3 regions of the Micromonospora sp. NPDC049559 genome follow, and region 2 is predicted to be linked to each of the others. Evidence: riboswitches for the same ligand, from Rfam matches in the RefSeq annotation. Region 2 holds a riboswitch; each other region holds the start of a gene.

Region 1 (6,828 bases), on a different contig from region 2:
GGAACTTGGGGACCACCATCCGCCACGCCTCGGTGACCAGTTCGGTCATGTGGTCGTGATCGAGCCGGTCGAGCCGGCAGCAGGCCCAGTTGAAACGCAGGTCGGCGGGGGGCGGGAGGAAGAACAGCTCCGGGTCGCCGGCGATCAGGGCGTCGCGCTCCTCCTTCGGGAACCCGAAGCCCATCGTCGTCTCGTCCCGGGAGAACGCCACGTAGACGATGGCGCCGACCCGGAACTTGACCCGGTCGCGGATCAGGTGCTCGCTGGTGCGCGGCAGCGTCCGGGCCAGTGCGCGTACGTCGTCGACGGTGACCACCCGGCGACGCTACCGCCGCCGTACGACACCTTCGCCGCGACGGCCGCCCGACCCCGGTACGCCGGCCGCCCGCTCACCGCCCGGACGTGCCGTCCTCCAGGTCGCCCTCGGTCTGCACGTACAGCTCACGCAGGGCGTCCAGGGTGGCCGGCTCCGGGCGCTCCCAGAGCCCCCGGCCGGCGGCCTCCAGCAGCCGCTCGGTGATGCCGTGCAGCGCCCACGGGTTCGACTCGCTGAGGAACTTGCGGTTCTCCGGGTCGAGCACGTACGCCTCGGTGAGCTTCTCGTACATCCAGTCCGCGACCACGCCGGCCGTGGCGTCGTACCCGAAGAGGTAGTCCACCGTCGCGGCCAGCTCGAACGCGCCCTTGTAGCCGTGCCGGCGCATCGCGGCCAGCCAGCGCGGGTTCACCACCCTGGCCCGGAAGACCCGCGCCGTCTCCTCGCCGAGGGTACGGGTCCGGACCGCGTCCGGGCGGGTGCTGTCCCCGACGTACGCGACCGGGCTCCGCCCGCTCAGCGCCCGTACCGTGGCGATCATGCCGCCGTGGTACTGGAAGTAGTCGTCGGAGTCGGCGATGTCGTGCTCCCGGCTGTCGGTGTTCTTCACCGCCACCGCGATGCGCCGGTACGCGTTCTCCATGTCGCCGCGCGCCGCCACCCCGTCCACGCCGCGCCCGTAGGCGTAGCCGCCCCAGACCGCGTACACCTCGGCCAGGTCGGCGTCACCGCGCCAGTTCCGGCTGTCGATCAGCGGCAGCAGCCCGGCCCCGTACGCGCCGGGCTTCGAGCCGAAGATGCGCAGGGTGGCGCGCCGTTCGTCGCCGTGCCCGGCCAGGTCGGTCCGGGCGTGTGCCCGTACGTAGTTCGCCTCGTCCGGCTCGTCCAGCCCGGCGACCAGCCGCACCGCGTCGTCGAGCAGCCCCACCACGTGCGGGAACGCGTCCCGGAAGAAACCGCTGATCCGCATGGTCACGTCGATGCGGGGCCGGCCCAGCTCGGCCAGGTCGATCGGCGCCAGGCCGGTGACCCGGCGCGACGCCTCGTCCCACCGGGGCCGCACGCCGAGCAGGGCCAGCACCTCGGCGATGTCGTCGCCCGCGGTACGCATGGCGCTGGTGCCCCACATGGAGAGCCCGACCGAGCGCGGCCACTCGCCCGTGTCGGCCCGGTACCGGGCCAGCAGCGAGTCGGCCATCGCCTGACCGGTCTCCCAGGCCAGCCGGCTCGGCACGGCCTTCGGGTCGACGGAGTAGAAGTTGCGCCCGGTCGGCAGGACGTTGACCAGGCCGCGCAGCGGGGAGCCGCTCGGCCCGGCCGGCACGTACCCGCCGTCGAGGGCGTGCAGCACCGCGGTGAGCTCGTCGGTGGTACGGGCCAGCCGCGGCACGATCTCGGTGGCCGCGAACTCGAGCACGCGTACCACGGCGTCGCGGTCCGGGCCCGTCGCCGGCCCGTCCGCGCCGGTGCCGGCGGAGCTGCCGGTGCCAGTGGCGTTGCCGGCGGAGTTGTCGATGCCGGCCTCGCCGGGCGGGTCGCCGCCGGTGTCGGCGTCGGTGCCGGGGCCGGTCAGCAGCTCGCGGCAGACCTCGGCGGCCGAACCGGGACGCCAGTCCCGCCGCTCCATCGCGGCGACCAGCGACCGGGCCAGCTCCTCGACCCGGTCCACGTCGCCGCGGGCGGCCTCGCCCGACTCGGTGAGCCCCAGCGCCTCCCGCAGGCCGGGCAACGCGGCGACCTGGCCGGCCCACATCTGCCGGGCCCGCAGCATGGCCAGGACCAGGTCGACCCGCGTCTCACCGGCCGGCGGCTGGCCGAGCACGTGCAGCCCGTCGCGGATCTGCACGTCCTTCACCTCGCAGAGCCAGCCGTCGACGTGCAGCAGGAAGTCGTCGAACTCCGCGTCGTGCGGGCGGTCGGCGATGCCGAGGTCGTGGTCGAGCCGGGCCGCCCGGATCAGCGTCCAGATCTGGGCGCGGATGGCGGGCAGCTTGGCCGGGTCGAGCGCCGCGATCGAGGAGTGCTCGTCGAGCAGCTGCTCCAGCCGCGCGAGGTCGCCGTAGCTGTCGGCCCGCGCCATCGGCGGGATGAGGTGGTCGACCAGGGTGGCGTGGGCGCGCCGCTTGGCCTGCGTACCCTCGCCCGGGTCGTTGACCAGGAACGGGTAGATCAGGGGCAGGTCGCCCAGCGCCGCGTCCGGGCCGCACGCCGCCGACATGCCGAGCGTCTTGCCGGGCAGCCACTCCAGGTTGCCGTGCTTGCCGACGTGCACCACCGCGTGCGCGCCGAACTCGTCGGCGAGCCACCGGTACGCGGCCAGGTAGTGGTGGCTCGGCGGCAGGTCCGGGTCGTGGTAGATGGCGATCGGGTTCTCCCCGAAACCACGGGGCGGCTGCACCATCACCACGACGTTGCCGGCGCGCAGCCCGGCCAGCACGATCTCGCCGCCCGGGTCGCGGGAGCGGTCGACGAAGAGTTCGCCGGGCGGCGGTCCCCAGTGCCGTTCCATCCCCTCCCGCAGCTCGGCCGGCAGCGTGTCGTACCAGGCCCGGTAGCGGTCGGCGGGGATGCGGATCGGGTTGCCCTCCAGCTGCTCCTCGGTCAGCCAGTCGGGATCCTGCCCGCCCGCCGCGATCAGGGCGTGCACCAGCGCGTCGCCGTCGCCCGCGGCCACACCCGGCAGCGCGTCCGGCCCGTCGGCCGGTCCGATGTCGTAGCCCCGCTCGCGCAGGGCGGCGAGCAGCCGCACCACGCTGGCCGGGGTGTCCAGGCCGACCGCGTTGCCGATCCGGGAGTGCTTCGTCGGGTACGCCGAGAGCATCAGCACCACCCGGCGCTCGGCCGGCGGTACGTGCCGCAGCGCGGCGTGCCGTACGGCGATGCCGGCGACCCGGGCGGCCCGCTCCGGGTCGGCCACGTAGACGGTCAGCCCGTCCGAGTCGATCTCCTTGAACGAGAACGGCACGGTGATCAGGCGCCCGTCGAACTCGGGGATCGCCACCTGGGTGGCCGTGTCCAGCGGGCTGAGCCCGTCGTCGTTCGCCGCCCAGCTGGCCCGGCTGCTGGTCAGGCAGAGCCCCTGCAGGATCGGTACGTCCAGCGCGGCGAGCGCGCCGACGTCCCAGGCGTCGTCCTCGCCGCCGGCTCCCGCCTCGGCGGGCCGGGTACCGCCGGCCGCGAGCACCGTCACGACCAGCGCGTCCGCCTCGGCGAGGGTGGCGAGCAGCTCCGGTTCGGCGCTGCGCAGCGAGGCGCAGTAAACCGGCAGCGGCCGGCCACCGGCGGCCTCGATAGCGTCGCAGAGCGCCTCGACGAACCCGGTGTTGCCGGCGACGTGATGGGCCCGGTAGTACAGCACGCCGACCACGGGCCCGTCGGCGGGCACGCCCGGCCGCACGACGGGCACACCCGGCTGCGCGGCGGACACGCCCGGCCCGTCGACGCGGCGCGCCGTCCGCTCCAGCCGGCCCCAGGCCGGGGTGGGCGCCGGGGCGGCGAAGCCGTGGCCGGTGAGCAGCACCGTGTCGGAGAGGAAGCGGTACAGCTCGCCGAGGTTCGCCGGGCCGCCATGGGCCAGGTACGCGTGCGCCTCGGCGGCGACCCCCGCCGGCACCGTCGAGCGGCGCATCAGCTCGGCGTCGGGGGCCTGCTCGCCGCCGAGCAGCACCACCGGCAGCGCCCCGGCCAGCAGCGCGTCGAGCCCTTCCTCCCAGGCCCGGTAGCCGCCGAGGAGGCGTACCACGACCAGCTCGACGCCGTCGAGCAGCGCGGGCAGGTCCGCGACCTCGACCCGGGCGGGGTTGGCCAGCCGGAACTCCGCGCCGCTGGCGCGGGCGCTGAGCAGGTCGGTGTCCGAGGTGGAGAGCAGCAGGATCACGCGGCACCGCCGGCGGGGTGCGCGGCGGACGGGCGCTCGCGGTACGGCATGGTCGGTCCTCACTCGGGGTCCGCGCCCCGGGTCGTCGGGTCGTGGCGCGGAACCGCCCGTGGAGCCGGGCGGCGTTGGCGACCACACGGCGCGCGCCGGGCCCGCTTGCCCGTCTCGCACCGCTGACGGCGGCCCGGAGTCTCCTGGCTCCCGGATCGTCGCTCGCCCCGGTCTTCCCGCCCGGATGGGCCGTGACCGTCGGTGGGGTCCGCTCCCCGGTGACAGTGGCGGGACCGCGCCGGAATCTCACCGGCTTCCTCCACCTGCCGCCGCGTACAGCGCCCCACACTCTCATGATTCGGGAGCCGTTCGTCAAGCCGGCGCTCCGGCAGCGGCGGCGGCACCAGCGGCGATCCGGTCGCGGCAGCCCGTAGTATCCGCCGGGTGTGGTCACCTCGTTCCGCGCCGGACGCCTGCCCGGGCACCCTGCGGCCGCATCGCGCCGCCGACGGCGGGCTGGTCCGGGTACGGGCACCGGGCGGCCGGCTGCGCGCCGGTCAGCTCGCCGTGCTCGCCGCCGCCGCGGCCGAGTTCGGTGACGGTGCCCTGGAGCTGACCTCCCGGGGCAACCTGCAGCTGCGGGGCCTGGCCCCGGAGGGTGAGCGGGAGTTCGCCGGGCGGCTGGCGGCGGCGGGCCTGCTCCCGTCGCCCAGCCACGAGCGGGTACGCAACGTGATCGCCTCGCCGCTGAGCGGGCGCGACGGCGCCGGCCGGTACGACGTGCGCCCGCTCGTGACGGCGCTGGACGAGGGGCTCTGCGCCGACCCGGTACTGGCCGGGCTGCCGGGGCGGTTCCTGTTCACGCTCGACGACGGGCGGGGCGACGTGACCGGGTTCGGCGGCGACGTCGGGCTGCTCGCCGTCGGGGACGGCGCGCTGGCGCTGCTGCTCGACCGCGTCGACACCGGCGTACGGGTCCGCCCGGGCGAGGCCGCCGGGGCCGCGCTGCTCGCGGCGCGGGCCTTCCTGGACGAGCGGGCCGCCCAGGGCTCGTCGGCCTGGCGGCTGGCCGAGCTGGCCGGCGGGGCCGCGCGGGTGGCGGCCCGGCTGCGCGCCGCGCTCTCCGCGTCCGGGATGCCGGCGACGTCGGCGCCGGACCGGGCCGCCGCCGACCGGCCGCCGGGCGGGACCGCCTTGGACCGGCCGGACGATCCCGTCGCGGACCGGCCGGTGGGCGGGATCGCCGCGCCGGCGGGACGGCCGCCCCTGGGCCGCATCGCCCAGTGCGACGGCCGGTACGCCCTCTCGGCCGCGGCGCCGCTCGGCCGGTTGACCGCGCCGATGCTGGACCTGCTCGACGCGGCGGCCCGCGCCGGCGGCGACGAGATCAACATCACCCCCTGGCGGAGCGTCGTCATCCCCGATCTGGCCGCGCGGGAGGCTTCCCGGTGGCTGGGGGCGCTCGCCGCCGGTGGGCTGGTCACCGACCCCGGCTCGCCCTGGGCGGGCGTGAGCGCCTGCGCCGGGCGGCCCGGCTGCGCCAGGTCGCTGGCGGACGTGCGGGCCGACGCGGACGCGGCGCTCGACCACCGGTCCGGGCCGCCGCCCGTGCCGGGGCCGCCGCCGCGGGCGCTGCCAGCGCGGGCGTCGGCGGTGCGCGCAGCGTCGGCGCAGGCGTTGCCGGCGCAGGCGTTGCCAGCGCGAGGAGCGCCGGCCGGGGACGTGTTGCCGGTGCACTGGGTCGGGTGCGGTCGCCGCTGCGGTCGCCCGGCGGAGCGGCACGTCGAGGTGCTGGCCACGGCCCAGGGGTACGAGGTCCGGCTGGACGGCGCGCTGCGGTCCCGGTCGGCGGAGTTGACGGAGACGGCGGCCGCGATCGCGGCGGCCCGGAGGGATGCATGATCGACTACGTCCGGGACGGCGCGGAGATCTACCGCCGCTCGTTCGCCACCATCCGCGCCGAAGCGGACCTCGCCGCGCTCCCGGCCGACGTCGCCGCCGTGACGGTACGCATGATCCACGCCTGCGGGATGGTCGACCTGCCACGCGACGTGGCGTACTCCCCCGGCGTCGTCACCGCCGCCCGGGCGGCGCTGCGGGCCGGCGCGCCGATCCTCTGCGACGCCGAGATGGTCGCCGCCGGGGTGACCCGCACCCGGCTCCCCGCCGACAACGAGGTGATCTGCACGCTGCGCGACCCGCGGGTACCCGCCCTCGCGGCCGAGCTGGGCACCACCCGCAGCGCGGCGGCCCTGGAGCTGTGGCGGGACCGGCTCGACGGGGCCGTGGTGGCGGTCGGCAACGCCCCGACCGCGCTGTTCCGCCTGCTGGAGCTGGTGGAGTCGGGCGCCGGACGGCCGGCCGCCGTGCTCGGCATCCCGGTCGGGTTCATCGGTGCGGCCGAGTCGAAGCAGGCGCTCGCCGAGCATCCCGCCGCCCTGGAGCACCTGGTGGTGCACGGGCGGCGCGGCGGCAGCGCGATGACCGCGGCGGCGCTCAACGCCATCGCGAGCGAGAGGGAATGACCAGCATGGACGGTCGGGCTACGGGACGGCTGTACGGCGTGGGGCTCGGGCCGGGCGATCCCGAGCTGGTGACGGTGAAGGCGGTCCGGCTGATCGAGCGGGCCGCCGTCGTCGCCTAC
Region 2 (6,828 bases):
GCGCGGCGGCGACCGGTCGATCGAGCCGTTCGTGGTCGGGCACCCGATCCACGGCGAGCGCTTCGGCGCCGACCTCGGCTACCTGGTCGGCCTGCTGGCGCGGGGTCGACTCGACCCGCAGGTCGGCTGGCGCGGCCCGTGGGAGCGGGCGGGCGAGGCGGCCGAGGCGCTGCTCGGCCGCCGGGTGCGCGGCAAGGCCGTACTCGACATCGGGTGATCGTCGGCTGGCCCCCTCGTCAGCCCTCGGCGTCGCCGCCGGCCTCCGGCAGGGCCGTCACGGCGGCCCGCAGCGCACCCCGGAACTCCCGGTACCGGTCCTGGCCGAGCGCGTCGCCGAGTTCCCGCTCGATCGCCTCGACGATGCCGTCGGTGACCGCCATGAAGCGCAGCCCCCGCTCGGTCGGTACGACGAGCTTGGCCCGGCGGTCGGCCGGATCGGGCGTCCGCCGGACGTAGCCCAGCCGCTCCAGCTCGTCGATGATCGCGCCCATCGTCTGCTTGTTGCGACCGGCGAGCCGGGCGAGTTCACCGGGGCGGGTGCCGTCGGCGTCGAGGTACGCGAGCACCGCGCCGTGCCGGGGTCGGGCGTCGTCGAATCCGTCCTCCGCCGCCCGTCGGAAGAGTTCCCGCTGTAGTCCGGCGGCGAACTGGACGGCCAGGATCCCCAGATCCGGGTCCAGTTCCTTGCGCGTGCTCCGGTCCTGCTGTGTGCTACGACTCATCTAATCGTCCAATCATTGGACTGTCACATGTTTGGACTATATCGTGGTTCGCGGCGCGGGCGCCGGCCCCGCCGACAGTAGAGGCCACCGGTGCGGACCGGGCCGGCCGACCCGTTCCAGGCGATCGAGCCGTCGAGGCAGTCGATTCGCCCAGGCAACCGCGGAGGAGAACCATGACCATCCTGATCACCGGTACGACCGGCACCGTCTCGCGCGAGGTGTTGCGGCAGCTCGCCGGCACGACCCCGGTACGCGCGCTGGTCCGGGACAAGTCGCGCGCGCCCGACCTCGCCGGAGTCGAGTACGCCGTCGGCGACCTGGACGAGCCGGCCACGCTGACGCCGGCCTTCGACGGCGTGACGGCGCTGTGGCTGCTGACCCCGATGGGGCCGCAGGCGCCGAGCCAGAGCATGAACGCGCTCTGGGCCGCGCGGCAGGCCGGCGTGCGGCACGTCGTACGGCTCTCGGCGATCGGCGCCGCGCACGACGCGCCCACGCGCAACGGGCGACTGCACGCCCTCTCCGACGCCGAGCTGCGGGAGTCCGGGCTCGGCTGGACGATCCTGCGGCCGAGCAACTTCATGCAGAACATCCTGCTCGGCGGCCTGGTCGGGGACCGGCTGTACGGGGTCTACGGCGAGGGGCGGGTCGGCGCGGTCGACGTACGCGACATCGCCGCGGTGGCGGCGGCCGTCCTCGCCGCACCCGAGCGGCACGAGGGTCGGATCTACACGCCCACCGGCCCGGAGAGCGTCACCCTGTACCAGGCGGCCGACGAGATCAGCCGGGTGCTCGACCGGGAGGTGCGGTACGTACCGCAGTCCCCCGAGGAGACGCGCGACGCCCTGCTCGCGGCCGGCCTCGACGCGTGGTCGGCGGGGGTCCTCGCCGAGTACCGCGCGGCGTACGGCGCCGGCTGGGGCGACTTCACCACCGGCGACGTCGCCGAGGTGACCAGCCGTGCGCCGCGCAGCCTCGCCGAGTTCGTCCGCGACCACCGGGACCAGCTCGCCGGCGCGTGACGGCGCACGGACCACCGGTCCACCAGGCCGGGGTTCGCAGCGGTCCTGGTTCCGGGGGCGGCATGCCCGCTCTGGGCGGTCACGCGTGAATCCGTCGCGGGCACGCCGTCCCCGAAACCACGTGCGTCACCCCGGTCAGAAGGCCTCGTCGAGCGCGACCGAGCCGGGTACGGCCACCTGGTAGGCCGAGACCCGCCGCTCGAAGAAGTTGGTCAGCTCCTGCACGTCCTGCAACTCCATGAACGGGAACGGGTTGGTCGAGCCGTAGTGCGCCGGCAGGTCCAGCCGGGCCAGCCGCTGGTCCGCCACGTACTCCAGGTACCGGCGCATGTCGGTCGTGTTCATGCCGGGCAGGCCGTCGCCGCAGAGGTCGCGGGCGAAGGCCAGCTCGGCCTCGACCGCCTCGGTCAGCATCCGGGTCACGTCGGCGGCCATCTCCGCGTCGAAGAGGTCCGGCTCCTCGCGCCGTACCGTGTCCACCACCGCGAACGCGAACTCCATGTGCATCGACTCGTCCCGGAAGACCCAGTTGGTGCCGGTGGCGAGCCCGGGCAGCAGGCCGCGCGAGCGCAGCCAGTAGACGTACGCGAAGGCGCCGTAGAAGAAGAGCCCCTCGACGCAGGCGGCGAAGCAGATCAGGTTGAGCAGGAACGCCCGCCGGTCCGCCCGGTCCCGCAGCTGGGCCAGCGAGCCGATCGAGTCGATCCAGCGGAAGCAGAACCGCGCCTTGTCCCGGATCGACGGGATGTGCTCCACCGCCGCGAACGCCCGCGCCCGCTCGTCCGGATCGGGCAGGTACGTGTCCAGCAGGGTCAGGTAGAACTGGACGTGCACCGCCTCCTCGAAGAGCTGGCGGGAGAGGTAGAGCCGGGCCTCCGGCGCGTTGACGTGCTGGTACAGGTTGAGCACCAGGTTGTTGGCCACGATCGAGTCGCCGGTGGCGAAGAAGGCGACCAGCCGGTTCACCAGGTGCCGCTCCTGGGCGGTGAGCCGGGCCAGGTCCGGTACGTCGGAGGCGAGGTCCACCTCCTCCACCGTCCAGGCGTTGCGGATCGCCGCGCGGAACCGCTCGTAGAAGGCCGGGTACCGCATCGGCCGCAGGGTCAGGTCCATCCCGGGGTCGAGCAGCATCTGCCGGCTTCCCGGCCGGACGGCGGCGGTCGACGGGTCGGTCACTGGCACGCCTCGCAGTTCTCGGGGTTCTCCAGGGAACAGGCGACGGCGTCGTCGCCCGCGCCGATCAGGCTGTTGGGAAGAGGCCCTGCTACCACCGGATGCGACAACACGGGGCTCTTCCTGACAACCGTGGTCTGCGCGATCCGGGTCGCCGGGCGGGAGCGCAGATAGTAGGTGGTCTTCAGGCCGGCCCGCCACGCGTAGGCGTACATCGAGGAGAGCTTGCCGATGGTCGGGTCGGCCTGGAAGAGGTTCAGCGACTGCGACTGGTCGACGTACGGCGCCCGCGCCGCCGCCAGGTCGATCAGCGCCTTCTGCGGCAGTTCCCACGCGGTCCGGTACAGCTCGCGCAGCTCGGCCGGCAGGTCCAGTCCGGCGACCGAGCCGTCCGCCCGCTTGATCGCGTCCCGGGTCGCCGGCGTCCACCGGCCCAGCCGCTTGAGATCGGCGACCAGATGGCGGTTGAGCTGGAGGAACTCGCCGGAGAGCGTCTCGCGCTTGAAGACGTTGGAGACGTACGGCTCGACGCACTCGGAGCAGCCGGCGATCGAGGCGATCGTGGCGGTCGGCGCGATGGCGACCAGCAGCGAGTTGCGCAGGCCGTGCCGGGCCACCTGCTCCCGTACCGCCGCCCAGGCCTCGGTACGCGCCGGGGTGGCGGCCGGCCAGTGGTCGAGGTGGAGCACCCCGCCGGCCGCCCGGGTCAGCGGGTACGCCGGATGGGCGCCGTGGCGGGCCGCGAGCGCGGCCGACGTCCCGTACGCGGCCAGGGCGATCTCCTCGGCGATCCGGGTGGAGAGCGCCGTCGCGGCCGGTGAGTCGAACGGCAGCCGCAGCGCGGCGAAGACGTCCGCCAGCCCCATCACGCCGAGCCCGATCGGCCGCCAGCGCCGGTGCGCCGTGGCCGCCTGCTCGGTGGGGAAGTAGTTGCGGTCGATGGCGCTGTCCAGCGCGGTGACCGCGATGCGTACCGTCTCGGCGAGCGCGGCCAGGTCCAGCCGCTCGGCCGCGAGGTCCGTGGCGGGCTCCGACGAAGGCAGGCTTGGAGCCGACGGGTTCGAGGCCACGGCGCCGGACGACGCGCCCGACGCAGACGCGCCGGCCGGGCGCAGGTGTGCGGCGAGGTTGATCGAGCCGATGGTGCAGACCGCGGTCTCGCCGTCGCTGGTCACCTCCAGGATCTCGGTGCAGAGGTTGGAGTGGTGCACCACGCCACCGCCGGCGCCGACCTGGTTGCAGGTGCGGTTCGCCACGTCCTTGAAGGTCATCCAGCCGTTGCCGGTCTGCGCGAGGGTACGCATCATCCGGGCGTACAGCGTCCGGGCCGGCAGCGTACGGACGGCCCGGCCCGCCGCCTCCGCCGCCCGGTACGCCGCGTCGAACTCGTCGCCCCAGAGGTCGACCAACTCCGGCACGTCCTTCGGGTCGAAGAGGGACCACTCCGTGTCGGCCTCGACCCGGCGCATGAACTCGTCGGGCACCCAGTTCGCCAGGTTCAGGTTGTGGGTGCGGCGGGCCTCGTCGCCGGTGCTGTCCCGCAGCTCCAGGAACTCCTCAATGTCGGCGTGCCAGGTGTCGAGGTAGACGCAGGCCGCACCCTTGCGCCGGCCGCCCTGGTTGACCGCCGCGACGCTGGCGTCCAGGGTGCGCAGCCACGGCACGATCCCGTGCGAGTACCCGTTGGTGCCGCGGATCAGCGAACCACGGGAGCGGACCCGGGACCAGGAGATGCCGATCCCACCCGCGTACTTGGACAGGCGCGCCACCTGCGTGTACCGCTCGTAGATCGAGTCGAGTTCGTCCCGGGGCGAGTCCACCAGGAAGCAGGAGGAGAGCTGCTGGTGTCGGGTGCCGGCGTTGAAGAGCGTGGGAGAGCTGGGCAGGTACGCCAGCCGGGCCATCAGCCGGTAGAGACCGGCGGCGGCCTCGGTCGCCTCGGCCACCTCCGCCTCGGCGGCGGCCGTCCCATCCGCCCCGTCCGCCCCGCCGGTCGGGACGGCGGCGTCGCCGTCCGCCGGCGTGCCGCCGATCGGTACGGCCAGGGCCGTCGCCACCCGGAGGAAGAAGTGCTGCGGCGCCTCCAGCACCGCGCGGGTCTCGGGATGCCGCAGCAGGTACCGGTCGTAGACGGTACGCAGCCCGAAGAACTCGAACGCGTCGTCGGCGGCCGGGTCGAGCAGGGCGTCCAGCGCGGCGGCGTGCGCGGCCACGAAGTCGGCGAACGCGGGATCGAGCAGCCCCTGGGCCTGCGCGGCGGCGACGGACGCGCTGAACGAGTCGATGCCCTGCGCGGCGGTCTCCCGCCGGATCTGGTCGGCGAGCAGCCGGGCGGCGAGGCGGGCGTACTGCGGGTCCTCGCCGATCAGCCCGGCCGCGGCCGAGATGGCGAGCTGGTGCAGCTCGGCGGCGTCGGCCGTGGCCGTCCGTCCGGAGCGGACCAGCTCGATCAGCCGCTCCGGGTCGGTGTCGGGCAGGTCGCGACAGTGCGCGGCGACGGCGGCGCGTAGCCGTCCAATGTGGTCTTGCTCGGGTGGTGCGATGGTGGCGGATGCCGACACGTGCTACTCCTCGGTCTGGGGATCCGGAGACCCCGCGGAGGGCACGACGGCACGCCGAACCACCGCCGGTCGGTGTTCCGGCGGCAACCCGTACGACCCGACGGCCCCCCGCGAGGCCCCGAGCTCGGACCGGCCCACGGTGGTGTGCGCCGCGCTGGTACGCGTGGCGGCCACGGCGGGATCCGGTCCTCGGCGTACCGGACGGGCGCCCGGTACGCATTGCTGGCAGGTCTTCGGACTCGCGGGCAGGGCACGTCGCCGTGCTTGCCTACTGACCGTCGCTTCCCGGGGCACGGCTGGCCGTTCCGGCGTACGCGCTCGCGCCGGAAAACCGTGCTCCAGTGCTCATGACGGAGGTCGTTCCCGCTCACCGCTGCGGGGCAGTCCCGGACTCGCACCGGGTTCCCTCTTCGGCGGTGGCGCCTGGCTGACAGCACCGCCTGGCCGGCCGTCCACCTCGGGTACGGCCGAACCAGCAATGCACTGATCCTAGATCTAGTGGGGTGTTTCCCGTCAACACACCAGATGATGTGGGCGTGTCGCGGTGCGGAGTTCGCTCCCAGCGGTCAGCCGCGCTCGATGAGTTACCGCCGCCCTCGACTCTCGACTCTCGGCTCTCGGCTCTCGGCTCTCGGCTCTCGGCCTTCGGCCCTCGACGGAGCGTTCACGTGCGTCATCGAACCGCCTGGGCAACGTGGGGTGCGACGAATCGCCGGAGTGGTAGGGCGACGAGCAGCGCGACCGCGACCAGGAGGCCGCTGACCAACACGGGGCCGAGATGGCCAGCGCCGGACGCGAGGGCGGCGGCAGCGGCGACGGGGCCGCCAGCGGCACCGAGGTTGAGCGCCGCGGTCGCATACGAGCCTCCCATGGTGGGAGCGCCCGCTGCGGCGTAGAGCACCCTGGCGATCAGGGTGCTACCCAACGCGAAGGAGAGCGCGCCCTGTACGAACACGAGGAGCAGGAGCGCCACCGGCTGGGCGGCCAGCGCAGCCAACGCGACCCAGCCGAGCAACAGCAACGGGCCACCGACGGCGATCACGATGCCGGGACGCTGATCCGAGAGCCGTCCCGCGACGGTGACACCGACGAAGGACCCGACACCGAAGAGCACCAGCACCACCGGAACCCACAGCTCGCCCAGGCCGGCGGTCTCGGTCACGATCGGTGCCAGGAAGGTGAACGTCGCGAAGGTGGCGGCGTTGACCAGGGCGCCGAGCAGCATGACCAGGACCAGTGCGGGCATCGCCAGCTGGGCGATCTCGTCCCGAAGAGACGAGCCGGCCGCGGTGGCCCGGGGTGCCGCTCCGACCCGGGCCGGGATGCCCTTCACGACGCCGAAGGCAGCGG
Region 3 (6,828 bases), on a different contig from region 2:
GGTGCCGGGACGGGGCGGCGATCGCCCGGTGCCGGCGCAGCGCGCCCAACACCGGCGTGCCGACCTCGTCGCAGGCGTCGCGGAGCAGCTGTTCGTGCCGGTCGGAGCCGACCCGGTTGAGGATCACCCCGGCGATGCGGACCGATCCGAACGACCGGAAGCCGTGTACCAGCGCCGCGATCGAGCGCCCCTGCGCGGAGGCGTCGACGACGAGCACCACCGGGGCGTCGAGCAGCGCGGCGACGTGCGCGGTGGAACCGAGGTCGCCGGCGCCGGTACGCCCGTCGTACAGGCCCATCACGCCCTCGACCACGGCCAGCTCCGCGCCCGTCGCGCCGTACGCGAACAGCGGCGCGACCAGCTCCGCGCCGAGCAGGACCGGGTCGAGGTTGCGGCCGGGCCGCCCCGCGGCGAGCGCGTGGTAGCCGGGGTCGATGTAGTCCGGTCCCACCTTGAAGCCGGCCACCCGCAGGCCGCGGGCCGCGAAGGCGGCGAGCAGTCCGGTGGCGACGGTCGTCTTCCCGTGCCCGGAGGCGGGGGCGGCGACGACCAGGCGCGGTACGTTCACCACTCGATGCCCTGCTGGCCCTTGCGGCCGGCGTCCATCGGGTGCCGAATCTTCGTCATGTCGGTGACCAGGTCGGCCAGCTCCACCAGCTCCGGGTGCGCGTCCCGGCCGGTGATCACGACGTGTTGGTTGCCCGGCCGGTCCCGCAGGGTGGCGACCACGTCGGCCACGTCCACCCAGCCCCACTTGACCGGGTACGTGAACTCGTCCAGCACGTAGAAGCGGTACGCCTCGGCGGCGAGGTCGCGCTTGATCTGCGCCCAGCCCTCGGCGGCCTCGGCGGCGTGGTCCCGCTCGGTGCCGGGGCGCTGGATCCAGGACCAGCCCTCGCCCATCTTGTGCCAGACCACGCTGCCGCCCCGGCCGCTCTCGCCGAGGGTACGCAGCGCCGTCTCCTCCCCGACCTTCCACTTGGGGCTCTTCACGAACTGGAACACCGCGATCGGCCAGCCGGCGCTCCAGGCGCGCAGTGCCATGCCGAACGCCGCGGTCGACTTGCCCTTGCCCTGGCCGGTGTGGACCGCCAGCACCGGCTGGCGGCGCCGCTGCCGGGTGGTGAGTCCGTCGTCGGGGATCTGTTCCGGCTTGCCCTGCGGCATCTCAGGCCACCTTTCCGAGCTGGTGCAGCGCGTCCAGCGGTACGCAGTCGGCGTCGAGGGCGGCGGCGAGCCGGCGGGCCAGGCCGAGGCGTACCGGCCCGGTCTCGCAGTCGACCACCACCGCCGCGACGCCGGCCAGCGCCGGCACCGCCGTCAACGGGTCGGGCCCGCTGGTGGCCCGGCCGTCGGTGACCACCACGAGCAGGGGACGGCGGCGCGCGTCGCGGCGGCGCTCGCCGTGCAGGGTCAGCGCCGCCTGCCGCAGGCCCGCCGCGAGCGGGGTACGCCCGCCGGTGCGCAGTTGCGCGAGGCGCAGCACGCCCACCTCGTGGCTGGCGGTCGGCTCCAGCACCGTGCTGGCCTCGGCGCCCCGGAACGTGATCATCCCGACCTTGTCCCGCCGCTGGTAGGCGTCGCGCAGCAGGGAGAGCACCGCGGTCTTGACCACCCGCATCCGGTGCCGCGCCGCCATCGAACCGGAGGCGTCCACCACGAAGAGCACGAGGTTGGACTCGCGCCCGACGTACACGGCCTGGCGCAGGTCGCGGGCGGCCGGGCGGCGGGCGCCGCGCTCGGCGGCGGCGCGCAGGGTGGCCGGCAGGTGCGGGCTGGTCACCGCCCCCGACGAGGCGCGCGCCCCGACGACCCGGCCCCGCCGGGCGTACGCCGGGGAGCGGCGGCCGGTGTGCGCCCCGGCGCCCCGGCCGCGCACCGTCAGCACCCGGGGCCGGTACGGCGCCGCGGCCGGTTCGGCGCTGGCGGCGCGCCCTCCGGTCGACCCGGCGTCGGGCGCGTCGCTCGGGTCCTGCCCCGCACCGACGGGCTCGGTCGACGTCCGCGCGGTCGAGGTCGGCGCGGTCGGTGCGTCGCCGGTGCCGCCGTCGGTGCCGGTCCCCGGGCCGCCGCCGCCCGGCGTGCCGGCGTCGGGCCCGTCGTTCCCGGCGCCCCGGTCGTCCCGGCCGCCGCCGTCCGGGGCACCGCCGCCGTCCGGGTCGGAACCGCCCGGGTCGGGGTCGCCGGGTCCCGGCGGTTCCGGTTCGTCGTCGCCGCCGAACTTCCGCAGCGTCTCCTCCAGCCGCTCCCGGTCGGTGCCGGGCGGGTCCAGCGGGTCGCGGCGGCGCCGGTGCGGCAGCGCGAGCCGCGCCGCGTCGCGTACCTCCGCCGCGCCGACCACGGCCCGGCCGTGCCAGGCGGCGAGCGCGACGGCGGTACGGGCGACCACGATGTCGGCGCGCAGCCCGTCCACGCCGTAGTGCAGGCAGATCGCCGCGATCCGGTCCAGCTCGGCGTCGGGGAGCCGCACCGACGGCAGCCGGTCCCGGGCCGCCGCGATCCGCTCGGCCAGCGCGGCTTCCTCCCCGCGCCACCGGGCGGCGAAGCCCTCCGGATCGGCCTCGTACGCCAGCCGGCGGCGGACCACCTCGGCCCGGTCGGCCGTCTCCCCGGGCGCGGCCACCGAAACGACCAGTCCGAACCGGTCGACCAGCTGCGGCCGCGGCTCGCCCTCCTCCGGGTTCATCGTGCCGACCAGCAGGAACCGGGCCGCGTGCTTGACCGAGACGCCGTCGCGCTCGACGTGGGCGCGCCCCATCGCGGCGGCGTCCAGGAGCAGGTCCACCAGGTGGTCCGGGAGCAGGTTGACCTCGTCGACGTAGAGCACCCCGCGGTGCGCGGCGGCCAGCAGGCCCGGCTCGTATGCCTTGACCCCGTCGGCGAGGGCGCGTTGCAGGTCCAGCGTGCCGACGACCCGGTCCTCGGTGGCGCCGACCGGCAGCTCGACCAGCGCGGCGCGGCGGCGCCGGGCGGCGAGCGGGCCGGGCTCGTGCGGCCCGTCCGGGCAGGACGGGTCGGGGCCGGCGGGGTCGCAGGCGAAGCGGCAGCCGGTGACGACGTCGACCTCGGGCAGCAGCGCGGCGAGCGCCCGGACAACGGTGGACTTGGCGGTGCCCTTCTCGCCCCGGACCAGCACCCCGCCGACGGCCGGGGAGACCGCGGTGAGCAGCAGCGCGAGGCGCAGTTCGGCGAGGCCGACGACGGCGGAGAACGGGTACGGCGCGGTCATCCCGCGCTCAGGCATGCGGCCACGCTCGGTCCCTTCCGCGGGTGTCCACGCCCGCGTGTTGTGGGTGGTGAGCGGCCGGAGTCTCCTGGCTCCCGGATCGACGCTTCCCCTCGACCTTCCAGCCTCTCGGCCGTGGCCCGTGCGTGAGGGGTCACTCCCCGGTCACAGTGGCGGGACCGTCCCGGATTCGCACCGGGTTCCTCCGCGCACCGCTCGTCGCGCCATGTTGTCCCACCGGGTGCCCCGCCGTCAACGCGACGCGGCCCGTCCCCGACCGGCCGGCCGCCGAGATCACATCCCGGCGGGCCTGGACCCGCGGCCGCGCGCTCAGCTCTCCGGTACGAGCGCGGTGATGGTGGCGACCTCCTCGGGCGTCAGCCGGAGCGCGGCCGCCGCCAGGTTCTCCCGGAGGTGGGCCGGGCTGGTCGTGCCGGGGATCGGCAGGATGACCGGCGAGCGGTGCAGCTGCCAGGCGAGGGCGATCTGCCGTACGGTCGCGTCGTGCCGCCGGGCGATGGGTTCGAGGGCCGCCGTGATCCGGTCCGGGTCCCCGCCATCGGCGATGCTCACCGGGTGCCAGGGCGAGAAGACCACGGCCGACGCCTCGGCGGCGGCGAGCAGTTCGGCCCCGGCCCGGCTGGTCGGCACCTGCTCCACGCCCGCCCGGTTGCTCACGTTGTAGAGCGCGGTGACCGCGGCGATGTCGACGATGCCCTGGGCGGTACGGAACTGTTCGAGCGTGACGTTGGAGAGCCCGATGTGCCGGATCAGGCCCTGCTCGCGCAGCTCCGCGAGGGTGGCGATCTGCTCCTCGAAGGGCGCGTCGGCGGCCCGGCCGCTGTGCAGGTAGTACAGGTCGATCCGCTCGACCCCGAGCCGGCGGGCGCTCATGTGCGCGCTCTGCCGCAGGTAGTTGGGGTTGCCCACCGCGCCCAGCGTGGAGTAGTCGTACCCGCCCCGGACGAAGCCGCCCTTGGTCGCGATCACCAGCCCCTCCGGGTACGGGTGGAGCGCGTCGCGGATGAGCAGTTCGTTGGCGTGCGGGCCGTAGACGTCGGCGGTGTCGATGAAGGTGACCCCGGCCGCCACCACCTCCCGCAGCAGCGCGATGCCGGCGTCTCGGTCGGGGTACTCGCCCCAGACCTGCGCGCCGGTGAGCTGCATGGCGCCGTAGCCGATCCGGTTGACGACGAGGTCACCGCCGATGGTCAGGGTACCGGCGGCCCCGGCCGCGACGGTTCCGCCGTTGGTCGCGGCCCCGCCGTTGGCCGCGGCCCCGCCGTTGGTTACGGCTCCGCCGGCTTCGGCGTTGGTGGGCATGGCGGGACCGGCCTTCCCTGTGAACGAGGCAATACGGAGGCAGCCCTCCACGTTAGCGGAGGCAATCCTCCGATCGCAATCGCCGACGCGACGCCGCCACTATCGCGATGTTCCTCCAGAAATCGCCTATCCACGCCCGAAGCACGAACAACCGGGTCAGCCACGCTCGCGGCGCCAGGCGGCGACGACCTCGTCCACGTCGAAGGTCCGGAGCACCACCGGCGGCCCGTCGAGCAGGCCCCGGCGGGCCCGGACGATTCGCTCGTTCAGCCCGGCGACGATCTCGCGTACGGTCGACTCCGCGGAAACCCGGGCCAGCGTACGCATCAGCTCCTCGGCCTCCTTGCGCACCTGGAGGGAGGCCGGCGCGAGGCCCGTGAGGTTCTCCCGGCGGATCCACTCCTTGATCCACCAGTTCTCGTCGTGGAGTTCGCCACGGTCGGGCAGGGGCTTGCCGGCGCCGGGCAGGTTGTCGAACTCGCCCCGCTCCTGCGCCTCGCGGATTTGCCGCTCGATCCGGGACTCGTACCGGCTGACCACGCGCGTCACCCCCGCCTCGACCTCGCCGTACGCCGAAATCCTACCGGCGCAACCGCAGGGTGACGATCTGGAACGGGCGCAGCCGCAGCGCGACGCTCCCACCGTCGTCCGCGCCGTCGAGCGTGACCGGCTCCGCGTCGGCGAGCGGGCGTTCCAGCAGGTCGGCGTGGTACGCCCCGGTCGCCGGGAAACGGGTGCGCAACCGGGCGGCGGCCCGCCCGCCGAGCGACTCGTAGAGGCGGACCACCAGGTCGCCGGAGCGGTCGTCGGCGAGCTTGACCGCCTCGACCACCACGGCCGGGTTGTCGACCGTGACCAGCGGGGCGACCCCGGTGCCGCCGGGCACCCGCCGGGGCGGCAGGTTGAGCTGGTACCCCTCGCGCACCGCGTCGCCGATCGCCGCGCCGGCGACCAGCGCGTAGCGGAACCGGTGCAGGCCCTGGTCGGTACGCGGGTCGGGGTAGCGGGGGGCGCGCAGCAGCGACAGCCGGACGACCGTGCTGGTGGCGACCCCGTCGACGCCGGTGGCCCGGGTCACGTCGTGTCCGTAGGTGGAGTCGTTGACCACGGCGACGCCGTACCCGGGCTCGGCGACGTGCACGAAGCGGTGCGCGGGGATCTCGAACTTCGCCGCGTCCCAGCTGGTGTTGCCGTGCGTCGGGCGGTACACGTGACCGAACTGGATCTCGCAGGCGCAGCGGTCGGTGTGCACGTCGGCCGGGAGCGCCACCTTGAGGATCGCCTCGACCTCGTGCCAGTCCACCTCGGTGTCGAACTCGACCAGCCCGGTACCGGGCCGCAGGCTGGTCCGCTGGGTCACCCGGGAGGCGCCGAAGTGGCGGACCACCGAGACGGTGGCCACGCCGGCCGCGTCGACCTCGGCGGTGAGCCGCTCGACGCCGGTGAGGTCGGTGTGCCGGTTGCGGTAGAACGAGTCGATGTCCCAGGCGTCCCAGGCGTTGGGCAGGTCGGCGTGGAGCTGGAGCAGGTTGCCGGCCGCCCCGGCCGGGATCACCTCCCGGTCGGCGGCGAGGTCGACCAGGGACGTGACCAGGCCGCGCGCGTCGACGGTGAGGCGTACCAGGCCGTTGTCGAGCAGGTGGCCGCCGTCGGCGGTACCGGTCAGGCGTACCGGGACCGGGTCGGGCCGGGCGGTCGCCACGGCCGCGCCGAGCGCGGGCGTACCGTCGGCGGTGGCGTGCGGGGCGGCGTTGAAGACGACCGTCGCGTCCCCCTCGCCCGCCAGCGCCCGCAGCGCGCCGGCAATCAGCTCCTCCAGCTCGGCGCGGATCTCCGCGTACGTCGCCTCGGCCTCCCGGTGCACCCAGGCGATCGAGCTGCCGGGCAGGATGTCGTGGAACTGGTGCAGCAGCACCGTCTTCCAGAGCCGGTCCAGCGCCTCGTACGGGTAGTCGGCGAGCCCGGCGACGGCGGCGGTGGCGCACCAGAGCTCGGCCTCGCGCAGCAGGTGTTCGCTGCGCCGGTTGCCCTGCTTGGTGCGCGCCTGGCTGGTGTAGGTGCCGCGGTGCAGCTCCAGGTAGAGCTCGCCGACCCAGACCGGCGGCTCCGGGTACTCGGCCTCGGCGGCCTCGAAGAACTGCCGCGGGGTGCCGAGGCCGACCCGGGGCGAGCCCTCCAGGTCGGCGGTGCGGTGCGCCCGGGCGATCATCTCCCGGGTCGGCCCGCCCCCGCCGTTGCCCCAGCCGAACGGGACGAGAAAGCGGGTGGCGTGCCCCTTC

The links. Region 2 has a riboswitch for cobalamin ahead of AB0J86_RS01080 (ribonucleoside-diphosphate reductase subunit alpha). Riboswitches for the same ligand answer to the same signal wherever they lie in the genome.
Region 1: it holds a riboswitch for cobalamin, as region 2 does, so the genes downstream of both, cobN (cobaltochelatase subunit CobN) here and AB0J86_RS01080 (ribonucleoside-diphosphate reductase subunit alpha) in region 2, are expected to answer to the same signal.
Region 3: it holds a riboswitch for cobalamin, as region 2 does, so the genes downstream of both, AB0J86_RS17710 (VWA domain-containing protein) here and AB0J86_RS01080 (ribonucleoside-diphosphate reductase subunit alpha) in region 2, are expected to answer to the same signal.

What each region holds. Positions count from the first base shown of each region.
Region 1 is NZ_JBFAPK010000016.1:20,828-27,655, reverse strand. It holds gene AB0J86_RS18670 (MmcQ/YjbR family DNA-binding protein) at 1-316, opposite strand, end outside; gene cobN (cobaltochelatase subunit CobN) at 390-4,193, opposite strand; cobalamin riboswitch at 4,381-4,504, opposite strand; gene AB0J86_RS18660 (precorrin-3B synthase) at 4,629-6,086, shown strand; gene AB0J86_RS18655 (precorrin-8X methylmutase) at 6,083-6,709, shown strand; gene AB0J86_RS18650 (precorrin-2 C(20)-methyltransferase) at 6,706-6,828, shown strand, end outside.
Region 2 is NZ_JBFAPK010000001.1:243,026-249,853, reverse strand. It holds gene AB0J86_RS01100 (zinc-binding dehydrogenase) at 1-217, shown strand, start outside; gene AB0J86_RS01095 (MarR family transcriptional regulator) at 237-722, opposite strand; gene AB0J86_RS01090 (NAD(P)H-binding protein) at 896-1,744, shown strand; gene AB0J86_RS01085 (ribonucleotide-diphosphate reductase subunit beta) at 1,880-2,875, opposite strand; gene AB0J86_RS01080 (ribonucleoside-diphosphate reductase subunit alpha) at 2,917-5,370, opposite strand; cobalamin riboswitch at 5,706-5,889, opposite strand; gene AB0J86_RS01075 (Cmx/CmrA family chloramphenicol efflux MFS transporter) at 6,152-6,828, opposite strand, start outside.
Region 3 is NZ_JBFAPK010000014.1:138,788-145,615, reverse strand. It holds gene AB0J86_RS17720 (cobyrinate a,c-diamide synthase) at 1-571, opposite strand, end outside; gene cobO (cob(I)yrinic acid a,c-diamide adenosyltransferase) at 565-1,167, opposite strand; gene AB0J86_RS17710 (VWA domain-containing protein) at 1,169-3,244, opposite strand; cobalamin riboswitch at 3,308-3,432, opposite strand; gene AB0J86_RS17705 (aldo/keto reductase) at 3,557-4,549, opposite strand; gene AB0J86_RS17700 (DUF1992 domain-containing protein) at 4,706-5,098, opposite strand; gene AB0J86_RS17695 (glycoside hydrolase family 38 C-terminal domain-containing protein) at 5,130-6,828, opposite strand, start outside.